One region of the Neobacillus sp. 114 genome, then DNA from elsewhere that is predicted to be linked to it. Evidence: predicted binding sites of a transcription regulator. Region 1 holds the regulator's gene; each other region holds the start of a gene.
The links. Region 1 encodes LexA, which represses DNA repair genes until DNA is damaged. Its sites were predicted from a motif close to CGAACATATGTTCG; they were not measured.

Region 1 (4,254 bases):
TGGATTTTTATTCAACAAATTACTACGTATTTTGTAGCAAAATTCACTTTATTATATATTTTGACACATGAAAGCGCTATATATGTAAAAAGGAATACAAATAACTTGTATTCCCAGATGCTTTAATGAAGATTATTTTTTTTCCTGGTTTTTATTTTTTCAGGTGTAACGTCATTACCAAGTGGATCAATTATTTTTGTATTTGTCAGGGTATCCAGCATTTGCGATCGAAAAGCAGCTAAATATTCACTTCTAAGTGATGACTGCTCTTTTGCTTCGATTTCTGTTAAACCTGTCGCTTTCTTTTTCCTTGCCAATTCATTGATTCTGGCCATTTTTTCCTTGGATAGCATTCAAGTACATTCCTTTCCAAAAAACTGCTAACATTAAGACAAGATTGTACTAGAAAAGAATCCACCTGGCAAGGATGAAGGTTTATTCCGCCTGCTCTTCTATGAATTCCTGGTATCTTCTATGTACAGTGGCTTTCGAAATGTTATAGCCAAAGCCTCTTAATGTTGCGGCAATTTCCGAAAAGGTCAGGCCATTTTTTCTCAACCTGACAATTTCTTGGACAGGTACTTCAATTTTATCCCGTCCCGAATGTTCGCCTAGATTTTTTAAATTTTTTTCCGGCCTATAGCCTTTTTCAACTGCCCGCTTCATGCCACGTTTTATTTTTACATTATGAAGCTTGCGCTGGTACTCTTCCACCATGCTGACGATTTTTAAGACCATTGAATCCGATTCGGAAAGCTGCAATTCACCATTATGCGAAATGCTGTATAGTTTAATTCCTTCTTTTAAAATGCAATGCAGGATGGCAATCTTGGCATTCCCTCGGCCGAGCCTTGTTTCATCCTGGATTAGTACAGCCTGGACTTGTTTATCTTTAATGCGCTCCAAAAGTTGCAGGATACCATCTCTTTCTAAATCATAGCCGCTCGCCTGCTCTTTAATGATTGAATCGATATGGAATTGATATCGGTTGGCGAGCTGGACTAGCTCGTCTTCCTGGCGTCTCAATGATGTTTCCTGTGTTTCCTTATTCGTACTTACTCGGCAGTAGATGATTGCGTTCATTTTTTAGGTCCTTCCTATTTCTCTAATGCACTTGCTAATTCCCTTTCTGCGGGTGCTTCATTACTAACCGGAATTAAAATTTCTTCACCTGGAAAAATTTCATCCCCAACATCCCGATTATGTTTTTTCACCCAGTTGACGAATTCCTTGTTTGATAATGAATGCTCGCCAGCATACTTTTGGGAAATTTCCCATAGTGTGTCTCCGTCTGCTACAGTCACTTTCAAATATTTATCCTGATTTTTCGGACTTTGCTGAAATGCTAATACAAATGCTAATGAGCAGCTTAATAATAGAAGAATAATAGCGTATGAGTATTGGTTCCATATTTTTTTCATTATAAAACACCCCTGATTAGAATGTATGTTCGTTTTATTTGATTTGATTATAATCCGAACGTTTGTTTGTTGTCAAGCATTATTCGAACTTATGTTTGTATAAATTATGCGAACATGTTATAATAAAGACAACATTAACCAGGCGAGGTGTAATTTATCATGGTAAAAGTATCAAAGCGGCAGCAGGATATCCTTGATTTCATAAAAGGAGAAGTGAAAACAAAGGGATATCCGCCATCTGTTCGGGAAATTGGCGAAGCAGTCGGACTAGCATCGAGTTCTACTGTACATGGGCATTTAGCCAGATTAGAAAGCAAGGGTTTAATTAGACGGGATCCAACAAAACCAAGGGCTATCGAAATCCTGGAAGCGGATGAAGCTGCTCATATCCCTCGAAACCATGTTGTAAATGTCCCAGTTGTCGGTAAAGTTACTGCCGGACTGCCGATTACGGCCATTGAAAATGTTGAGGAATATTTTCCTCTTCCCGAAAGACTAGCTCCTTCTAGCGAGAATGTCTTCATGCTTGAAATCATGGGAGAAAGTATGATTGAAGCAGGGATTCTTGACGGAGATTACGTTATTGTAAAACAGCAGCCGTCTGCGAACAACGGGGATATCGTTGTTGCGATGACCGAAGAAGACGAGGCTACCTGTAAGAGATTCTTCAAGGAGAAAGACTACATCCGCCTGCAGCCGGAAAACTCTTCTATGGATCCAATCATTTTAAACAACGTTACCATTTTGGGGAAGGTAATTGGGGTATATAGACAAATTCATTAAAAACACTCCATAGGGGTACGGTAAAGCCAGCATAACTGCTGGCTTTTTTTAATCAAAATTTAGGTGTTTACTAGACAGCGTACGCTTCGAAAGAGGAAGTCCATCTTTTCTATTTATTTATCACTCTAGTTATTTGACCATGAATATCCAAGATAAGCCGCCAAAATATTGGCTGCGTACATGGCAGCTCCATAAATCAAAAAATGAACCTTTCCGTTACTTTCCCCAAGCTGCAGCAATTCATAATTAAAGGTTGAAAAAGTAGTAAAGGACCCAAGAAAGCCAATCATCAGGAAATTTATTTGTGTTTCTGATATGTTGTCCTTTGCAAAAAGAACTCCTGCTGCAAACGAACCTGAGACATTTATGATGAGAGTGCCCAGTGGGATTTTATTAATATTCCATTTAAAGAAAAAGGTACTAAGTAGATAACGAGAAATAGCACCAAGAAATCCTCCTGCACCAATAACCAACAGTGTTATTATCATAGCCAAAATTACCCTTTCTCTATTTTCAATGCGATAACACGTCCAATTTTTACAGATCCATAACCTGCAATTATTGTTAGTGCCAAGTAAACAATGCTTGGTTGAATACCCCATTTCAGAAAAAGTTCAATTGTTTTCACACTGAAAGAGGAGAAAGTTGTAAATGAGCCTAGGAATCCAGTTACAAATCCAAGTTTAAACAACGAAGAGAAACGGTTTGGATTTAATGATAAAGTGAATCCAATGATAAAACAGCCGATCATGTTCACAAATAATATACCCGAGGAAAGAGGGAGTGCGGTACGGGAAATCAAACCATCTAATAAAAACCGAAATACCGCACCGATTACTCCTCCGCATCCAACAGCCAGATAGACCATTTCCATCACTTCTTTTTTATTCCCAATATATTCAATGCTATGAAATAAAATGCTAACTTGGACTATTATCAAAACGAACTTTAATCATTATCGCTGTTATACCATTCTTCCTCCCATTCGTCTTCTTCGTATTCACTACACCATTTATAATTTCTTTTTTGAAAAGTAAGAATATAGTTTTTTAACATGTTGTATCGAATGGTTTTTTGATCTTGAGTTAACGCTCCCGCCCAAGCATAGGTTTCAATCAAAGAAATATAATCCATATAAATCTGATGGTAAATTTGATCAAGACGTTTTTTTTGGGCTTCCGTAAATCGAATATCCTTTGTGCAGTCTAAGTCGTTATCCATTTCATTTTCATTTTCTGGATCATCCGTATCTTCTTTCGGTTGTTTATTGACTGGACTCTTTTCTTTCTTTAAACTTTCCTTATTTGAACCAGTATCTTCGACAGTTTTTTCTTTATTAAAGGACTCCATTTTGGCAGAGGCTTGGAAGGGCATGAGCGAATAGCTTAGAAACAAAACGACGATGCTTACATATTTTATTATCATTTCTTTTCTCCTTAAAAATAAATGACTTAAAAATGTAAAACTGCACATCTAAATTGATATGCAGCTTGAAGAATTATTTCAATACCTTCATGAGTGTGGATTTAATCGTCTCCATGGCCATCATCATCGTCATGGCCATCATCATCGTCATGACCATCCTCATCCTCACGGCCATTGTCATGCCGGCCTTCTTTTTCAATTTCCAAAACCTTGCCAGTTGCAGCATCAATCTCAACTTCGTAAATGGCTTCGTTTGTTTTCACCATTACCTCATAGACATTCCTGCCATCATCTTCTTCCAATTTCACGCTTAAAATCTTGCCTTTTACTTTCTGTAGGGCAATTTCTCCAGCCTCTTTTTCTGAAATTTGTTTTTGTTCTTTTGGCTGCCCATCCTTGACTGCAGCAAAGGCGTTTTCTAATTTTGCAGCAAAACTAATTGTTAATAGTAACGCAATTAACCATATTAATTTCTTCATACTCTTACACTCCCTAATTATTTTTTTATATCTTGTGTAAGAGTTTAAAACTTATTCATGTTTTGAGAATATTTTCAAAGACTCACATCAAATCCCATTCATTTTTCACTAAAAATCTTAGCCATGTACCGGTTATCCATGAGGTT
Region 2 (4,254 bases), 3.2 Mb from region 1:
AATCTTCTTGTTCTTCCGCTGCATGGGTAGCGCGGATGACATCACGGATATCCTTCTGAATAGTCTTAGGCGTAATGCCATGCTTTTCATTGTACTCCTCTTGTATAGCACGGCGGCGCTTCGTCTCGCTGATGGCCAGTTCCATTGAATTGGTCATTCGGTCCGCATACATGATGACATGACCGTTTGCATTCCGGGCTGCCCGGCCGATCGTCTGAATCAAGGAACGTTCCGAACGGAGGAAGCCTTCCTTGTCGGCATCAAGAATGGTAACCAAAGAAACCTCCGGAATATCGAGACCTTCCCGGAGCAAGTTAATTCCGACCAGCACATCATATTTGCCGAGACGTAGCTCACGGATAATTTCAATCCGCTCAAGCGTTTTAATCTCAGAATGCAAATACTGAACCTTGATACCAATTTCCTTCAGATAATCCGTTAAGTCTTCGGACATTTTTTTCGTTAATGTCGTAACTAGGACTCGTTCATTTCGTTTAACGCGATCCTGAATTTCGCCAATCAGGTCATCGATCTGTCCTTGGATTGGACGGACATCGATGGTTGGATCTAGTAGTCCAGTTGGGCGAATGATTTGCTCTATCATTTCTGGTGTATGCTCTTGCTCATAAGGTCCCGGTGTTGCCGAAACGAAGACGATGTTGTGGATATGCTTTTCAAACTCGTCAAACGTGAGCGGCCGGTTATCCAACGCAGATGGGAGGCGGAAACCATGTTCCACGAGAACTTCCTTCCGCGCCTTATCGCCATTGAACATTCCCCTGATTTGCGGCAAAGTTACATGCGACTCATCAATTACTATAAGGAAGTCTTCTGGAAAATAATCTAATAACGTATATGGTGTCGAGCCTGCCGGTCTGAGGGTCAGATGGCGCGAGTAGTTCTCGATGCCGGAGCAAAAGCCCATTTCACGCATCATTTCAAGGTCATAGCGGGTGCGCTGTTCCAGCCGCTGTGCCTCTAGCAGCTTATTGTTTTCACGCATTATGGCAAGCCGTTCTTCAAGCTCTTTTTCAATATTCTCGATGGCAATCCGCATCTTTTCTTCCCTGGTAACGAAGTGAGAAGCCGGAAAAATCGCCACATGGTCGCGTTCGCCAATAATTTCCCCTGTTAGGGCGTCAACCTCGCGGATCCGGTCAATTTCATCACCAAAAAATTCAACCCGCACACAGTGTTCATCGCGGGAAACTGGGAAAATCTCGACCACATCGCCGCGTACCCGGAACGTCCCGCGCTTAAAATCGATATCGTTCCGTTCATATTGAATATCAACCAGCCGATGAAGCAGCTGATTGCGCTCAATTTCCATGCCTGTGCGGAGGGAAACGACCATCTCCCGGTATTCTTCCGGCGAACCGAGGCCGTAAATGCAGGATACGCTGGCGATGATGATGACGTCCTTGCGCTCGAACAAAGAAGAAGTAGCGGAGTGCCGCAGTTTATCAATCTCATCGTTGATGCTGGCATCTTTTTCAATAAATGTATCGGTCTGCGGAACGTACGCTTCCGGCTGATAGTAATCGTAATAGCTGACGAAATACTCCACTGCGTTATTCGGAAAAAAATCCTTGAACTCGCTGTAGAGCTGGCCGGCTAATGTTTTATTGTGAGCGATGACAAGGGTTGGCTTGTTAACTTCCTTTATAACGTTTGATATGGTAAAAGTCTTCCCCGTACCGGTTGCACCAAGAAGCGTCTGGTGCTTCTTATTGTTTCGGATGCCTTCGACAAGTTCTTTAATGGCACCCGGCTGGTCGCCTTGTGGGGAATACTTTGAAACTAACTCAAATTGGTCCTTCACGTGGTTTCCCTCCCTTTTTCGAAAAACTGCCGTTCACACTTTCCTGAGGCGGCTAGAAAGTGTATCTCCTAAATTGCATATTAACATTTTAACACATTTACCCAAAATCAAACCAATAATATGCGAACTAATATTCGATTTTTATGTATTTCCTTCTTTCCTTTTGAAAATACATTTTCTAGAAAAATAAGAGGTCTATTTTTACCGACTGCACCCTCTTGTACCCTTCCAGGGCAAAAAAGGGACCTCTTTTAAACAAAAAAAGCCTGCCAATTAAGGCAGACTATTATCCATCAATTTTTTTAACGGTTTTGGGCTTCATTTTCGCGGCAAGCCAGAAACCGGCGGTCAGCGAAAAGGCGTCAATGACAATCAGAACAAACGTATTGGTATACCCCTTGTATACAGAAGCTGCGATAAGTGCCACTGTCAGGACAAGGCCGATAATTCGATTGTATGTGACCCTTGTAAAAAATAACACTAATAAACCTGGCATGATAAGCGCCGATAAATGGCGAATAACCTCTACCAATGGGATCCCCCACCTCTTCATTCTGTTAATTCATTTTAAAAATTCATAAAGAAAATTGCAACAAAAATAGTTCTGAAGCGGGGGCATCCAGAAAAGCTGCCTATTTTTCCAGTCCAAGACTGCTGGCTTTAGAATCAGTAAACATACTTGCCACGACAAATCCAGCCAGGGAAATCAGGATTGGCAGCACCACTGTATGCACGCCGAGGGGATTAGGATAAAATCGGTCAAAGATAATGTAGGAACTCATCCCCAAAATCATCGAAGTAATCGCCCCATATTTATTCCCCTTGCTCCAATACAAGCCTAAAATAACCGGCCAAATAAACACGGACTCCAAGCCGCCAAATGAAAATAAATTGAGCCAAATGATTAAATCCGGTGGACTCAACGCGAGCAAAATGACCAGGACACCAATAATCGCAGTTACGCTGAAACTTACCTTTTTAATTTGCTGGTCGCTGGCGGTCGGTTTAATATAATTTAAATAAACATCCTTCACCAATGCCGAGCTGACCAAAATCAACAGGGCATCAACTGTTGACATGATGGCCGCCATCGGAGCCGCTAGGACAATACCCGCAACAAACGGCGGGAGCACTTTCATGGAAAGCAGCGGCATAACGGTATCGCCAATTTTAACACCCGGAAGCACAGGCCTTGCGAAAACGCCGATGAGGTGCATACCAAGCATGATAAAGCCGACCACAACTGTTCCAATGATAATGGCATTGTGCATTGCTTTTGAGTTTTTATAGGACATGGCCCGAACGGCAATCTGCGGCAGGCCGACGACGCCTATCCCAACTAAAATCCAAAAAGAAGAAACGTACGCCGGAGTTAAAGTGCGTTCGGCACCAAATGGGCTGATTAAGTTCGGGTTTTCCGCCGCCAAATCGGCAATAATCCTTGGAATTCCCCCGCCGGCCTTAATGGTAGCGATTAGAAGAATCAAGGTTCCCATGAACATCACAACGCCCTGAATCGTATCCGTTAAAGCAACAGCCCGGAAGCCGCCAACAATGACAAAGACAAGGACGGAAAAAGCAAAAATCAATAAGGCCACCGTATACGGCAGTCCGGTCAACGATTCCACCAGCCTGGCCCCGCCAATCCATTGGGCTGTCATCGATGAAAAAAGAAAAATGATAATACTGGCCGCTGATAAAAGAACGACCGTCTTGCTATGATAACGATTTTTCAAAAAGTCAATCAGCGTAATGGCCTTGTACTGGCGGGAAATAATCGCAAATTTCTTTCCCAGCACCATTAAGGTGAAATAACCAGTGGCCAGCTGTGCCATCGCCAGCAGCACCCAGCCCAGGCCCTGTGTGTAAGCGACACCCGGCCCGCCGATAAAGCTTGAGGCACTGCCATAAGTGGCCACCATCGTCATGGCCAGAATGAAGCCACCCATCTGACGTTCGCCTAAAAAGTATTCCTCCAAAAACGAGTTGGATTTGAGGACAAATTTATTCGACCAGAAGCCGACAGCAAAAATGATGAATAAAAAAATAATTAATGGCGTAATGACTGCCCAGTTCACTCAGTATTCCTCTCTTTCTCTTCAAAGGGTACATCTTTAAATACAAATTTAACGGTTATGCTGACAAGAATGATCATTACGACAAATCCCGCGATGCAGCTATAAAAAAACCAGGCCGGCAAGCCGAATATGTAAGAGTAATCTTCTACCTTTTTAGAACCCAAACCGTAAGCAAACCCGTACCACCATACAAAATTGATTACAACCAGGACCACGCCGATTAACGCTTCTCGGTGGGCAATCTTAAACCGCTTGTCCTTCACAAAACCCCTCCTCATCACTTTAACTCATTGCCAAGCGGCATTGCCTGCAATGCGTTAAAGTATTAAATTCCTTCCTATGATACTGAACATA
Region 3 (4,254 bases), 2.4 Mb from region 1:
GACAGAATGGAACGACGGCGTTGCCAAAATTACACTGCCGACCCCATTTCCAGTCGGGGATGTCAATGTATATTTAATAAGAGGGGAACGGCTGACCTTAGTAGATGTAGGGCCGAAAACCGAAAAAGCGTGGAACTCCCTTACCCAGCAGCTGGCTGATTTAGATTTGCAGCCGCAAGATATTGAACAGGTAATCCTTACCCATCACCATCCGGACCATTGCGGTCTGCTTGATTTTTTTCCAGACGAACTTGATGTGTACGGCCATCCGTTGAATGAGCGCTGGATTCAGCCAACGGAAACATTTTTACAGGAACAAGAGGCTTTTTTCAAAGAACTGTTTGAAGAGTTTGGGCTGCCAAATGAGTATTTTCCGTTGACATCTTTTTTCAGGGAAGGCCATAGATACATATGCAATCGTCCGTTAACTGGCCAGCTTGTAGAAGGGATGAGACCGCTGGGCCTGTCGGAATGGCAGGTCATTGAAACACCAGGGCACGCCCAGAGCCAGATTGCCCTTTATCGGGAAAAGGATGGCGTTCTGATTGGCGGCGATTTGATCATCGCTCATATATCCCCAAATCCATTGCTCGAACCGCCGGCACCAGGGGAAATGGAGCGGCCAAAGCCGCAGCTGCAGCATAATCATTCGATGCAAAAATTACTGTCGTATCCGATTCAGGTGGTAAAATCCGGGCATGGCGAAGATGTCTACGAATTAGCAGAGCTTGTTGAGAAACGGCTTATCCGCCAGCACGAACGGGCGATGACAGTTAACAGCTGGCTGAAGGAAGAACAGCTGACTGTTTTTGACATCTGCAAACGGCTATTCCCGAGTGTTTATAAACGCGAATTGATGCTGACGATATCGGAAACCGTCGCCCAGCTTGACTATTTGGCATCCATCGGAGAAATTAGTAGTAAAGATACTCATCCCGTTCTTTATTACGCCAAGCTTTAAGGCGGGTGGGATGACCCTGATGAGGTGTTTTATTGATGAACGGACGATTGAAGGATAAAAATATTGTCATAACTGGGGCTTCCGGTGGAATCGGAGCAGAAATTGCCCGGCTTTGTGCCGCAAGCGGCGCCAATCTCGTATTGCTGGCCCGGAGCATCGATAAGCTTAAGCAGCTTGAAGTGGAGCTTGAAAAAAGGTATTCCGTTAAGGTCGAAGTGTTTCAGCTGGATGTAGCGGATACCGACCAAGTCGAGAAGGTCTTTGGGGATATTTTTGCGGTTATCAGCCATGTTGACATTATTGTCAATAACGCCGGCTTTGGGATTTTCCGCGAAGCCCATGAGGCATCGATTGATGAAGTTAAGGGCATGTTTGAGGTGAATGTTGTCGGGCTGATGGCGTGCACGAGCATGGTCTTGCCTAGGATGCGCGAGAGACGCTTTGGTCATATTATCAACATTGCCTCCCAGGCCGGAAAAATTGCCACTCCGAAATCGAGTGTCTATTCAGCGACCAAGCATGCGGTACTTGGCTACACGAACGCATTAAGGATGGAGCTTGATGACTACAACATTCAGGTAACCTCGGTGAATCCGGGCCCGATTGCCACGAACTTTTTTAACATCGCCGATGAACAGGGCACTTATGTAAAAAACGTCCAAAAATTCATGCTCCAGCCTGAATACGTTGCTCAGAAAGTTGTCGGCAGTATGCTGTCGAAAACGCGGGAAATCAACCTGCCGCGCTGGATGAATATGGGAAGTGTTGTTTATGTTCTGTTTCCAAGACTGTTTGAGCGGATTGGGAAGAGGATGTTAAATAAAAAGTAGATTTGTTTGGCCTCTATTGAATCAGAGGCTTTTTTTTATTTTAGCCTGTTAAAAACTCATACACCATATCATTCACAACCTCATATAAATCCGCATCCGGATCTTCGTCCTTCGTTTGCAGAATCCGAGTAACCAGCTCCTCCAACTCTCTATCGCCAATCGGTGTAGAATCTGCCTCATAATACTGTTTAAAACAATTCTTAATCATTTTTACAATCAGCTTTTTATCCATTCACATGCACCTCACCTTCATTATATCGCTTTTTTGTACCTTAGCCAGATTTGGTAAGCCTTAAAAAATTTCCATTGAATACGAACGCATATTCGCTTAAGATAATAGATATAATACCAAGGAACAAACGTTCGAATTTTGAAACTGTGAGGGATAATCATGGTTGATTACAACACGCTACCACACAATAAAATTTTATGTGTCGACATGAAGAGCTTTTATGCCAGTTGCTCTGCCGTGATGCTGGGGCTTGATCCGCTCGACTGCTATATCGCGATTGTCGGCGACAGAGAACGGCAGGGGAGCGTTGTGCTTGCCGCTTCCCCAAGATTGAAAAAAGAATTTGGCATCAAGACGGGCTCACGGCTGTTTGAAATTCCAAACGATCCGCGGATTCGGCTGGTCGAACCAAAAATGGCCACCTATTTACGTATTTCAACAGAAATCTCCCGTGTGTTTAACCGCTATGTTCCAAAGGAAGCCATCCACACCTACAGCGTCGATGAAAGCTTTATTAAAGTGGACGGCGCTCTGCATTTGTGGGGCGATGCCCAGACGATTGCGAAAAAAATAAAGGACGATATTGAGCGGGAATTCCAGCTTCCATGCGCGGTCGGGATTGGGCCCAATATGTTGCTGGCAAAGCTCTGCCTTGATTTAGAGGCTAAGAAACACGGGGTTGCCGAGTGGACCTATGATGATGTGCAGACAAAACTTTGGAAGGTGTCGCCGCTTCGGGAAATGTGGGGAATCGGCAGGCGGGTTGAAAAAACGCTCAACGGCATGGGCATTTTTACGGTTGGCCAGCTCGCGCGCTATGACTTAGAACAACTGGAGAAGAAATTCGGTATCATGGGCAACCAGCTATATCATCATGCCTGGGGAGTCGACCTTTCCGATTTGGGTGCGCCGATTATCGAAGGGCAAATTAGCTTTGGAAAAAGCCAAATCCTGCTGCGGGATTATAAAGACGAAGAGGAAATTAAGCATGTCATTTTGGAGATGTGCGAGGAGGTTGCCAAGCGAGCGAGAACACGGCGGAAGGCGGGGCGGACGGTCAGCCTTGGCGTCAGCTACAGCCAGGATGAATTCGGCGGCGGCTTTAACCGCTCGAGAACCGTCCAGCAGCCGACCAATGTCACGATGGACCTTTACCGTGTCTGCCTGGAGCTATTTCACGAGCACTATAACGGCAAAACCGTCCGGCAGATTTCCATTGCGCTTAGCAATATTGAGGACGACTGCGAGCTTCAGATTGATCTGTTTGACATGCGGGCTTACAAAAGGCGAGAGCTTGGCTATGTAGTAGATGCGGTCCGCAGACGCTTTGGTCCGGGTTCGCTGCTGCGCGCTGTTTCCTATACCGCCGGTGGAACCGCCAAGCATCGGGCCACGCTTGTGGGCGGGCATAAGATGTAAAATAACTGGTTTGCGCAAGTAAAAGCGGATTATCCGCGAGTAAAGTCAGGCTATCCGCAAATAAGAGCAGGCTATCCGCAAGTAAAGCTAGACTATCCGCGAGTAAAGTTCACTGAACAGTAATAAGAGAAAGAAGGCGAGGCAAATGATTCGCGACCGTGGCAGAATTAAATGGACGTCGATGATGCTGCCTGAGCATGTAAAAATGCTCAGGGATTGGGTGAAGGAAGATCAGTATGAACAGCAGAAAGAAATGGATGAGCAGCAGCTTGAGCTCATGAACGAAATCTTGGCAGAGGCCATCGAATTTGACCAGTACGTGACAATTACCCATTATCGGAACCGAAATTATGAAATCGTCATTGGTAAAATCCATTATTGGGACGAAATCGTGCACAGGCTGCATGTGATTGATCGATTTCAAGAAGTGCACCGCATTCCCATCGATACTATTGCTGACGTTCGAATGACGAACATATAAAAGAGCGACTCCAACTAGAAAGCCGCTCTTTCTTCACCTTATTTATTCTTCCTTAGGCACCCGAACTTGAGACTCAAAATTCCCTTTATGCGAACCATCGCAGAAAGGTTTGTTTTTACTCATTCCGCAACGGCAAAGAGAAAAGGATGGTTTCGTCGTATACACATTCCCTTCTCCATCCAACAATTCCACATCGCCTGTAATTCTAAGTGACCCATTATCGTTAACTTTAATAGTAACCTTTGACATCCGAAGCACTCCTTTAAAAATATTCTTATTATCCATGAGAATAACTGGTTTAATAGGGAAATGCAACCAAATGGCACCGAGC

Region 2: a site for LexA is predicted at 1,946-1,959, ahead of uvrB (excinuclease ABC subunit UvrB). Genes of this name have one in related genera too.
Region 3: a site for LexA is predicted at 2,105-2,118, ahead of QNN06_RS23135 (Y-family DNA polymerase). Genes of this name have one in related genera too.

Annotation. Positions count from the first base shown of each region.
Region 1 is NZ_CP126144.1:2,298,353-2,302,606, reverse strand. Features, by position in the region: gene QNN06_RS11515 (DUF896 domain-containing protein) at 123-353, opposite strand; gene QNN06_RS11510 (YneB family resolvase-like protein) at 436-1,083, opposite strand; gene yneA (cell division suppressor protein YneA) at 1,098-1,421, opposite strand; gene lexA (transcriptional repressor LexA) at 1,581-2,204, shown strand; gene QNN06_RS11495 (fluoride efflux transporter FluC) at 2,330-2,692, opposite strand; gene crcB (fluoride efflux transporter CrcB) at 2,701-3,078, opposite strand; gene QNN06_RS11485 (DUF2680 domain-containing protein) at 3,153-3,629, opposite strand; gene QNN06_RS11480 (PepSY domain-containing protein) at 3,731-4,108, opposite strand; gene QNN06_RS11475 (cation:proton antiporter) at 4,191-4,254, opposite strand, start outside.
Region 2 is NZ_CP126144.1:5,483,709-5,487,962, forward strand. Features, by position in the region: gene uvrB (excinuclease ABC subunit UvrB) at 1-1,822, opposite strand, end outside; gene QNN06_RS27050 (CsbA family protein) at 2,109-2,354, opposite strand; gene panF (sodium/pantothenate symporter) at 2,455-3,900, opposite strand; gene QNN06_RS27060 (YhdT family protein) at 3,897-4,163, opposite strand.
Region 3 is NZ_CP126144.1:4,725,733-4,729,986, reverse strand. Features, by position in the region: gene QNN06_RS23150 (MBL fold metallo-hydrolase) at 1-961, shown strand, start outside; gene QNN06_RS23145 (SDR family NAD(P)-dependent oxidoreductase) at 997-1,791, shown strand; gene QNN06_RS23140 (YqzH family protein) at 1,832-2,023, opposite strand; gene QNN06_RS23135 (Y-family DNA polymerase) at 2,183-3,442, shown strand; gene QNN06_RS23130 (YolD-like family protein) at 3,588-3,923, shown strand; gene QNN06_RS23125 (CDGSH iron-sulfur domain-containing protein) at 3,966-4,172, opposite strand.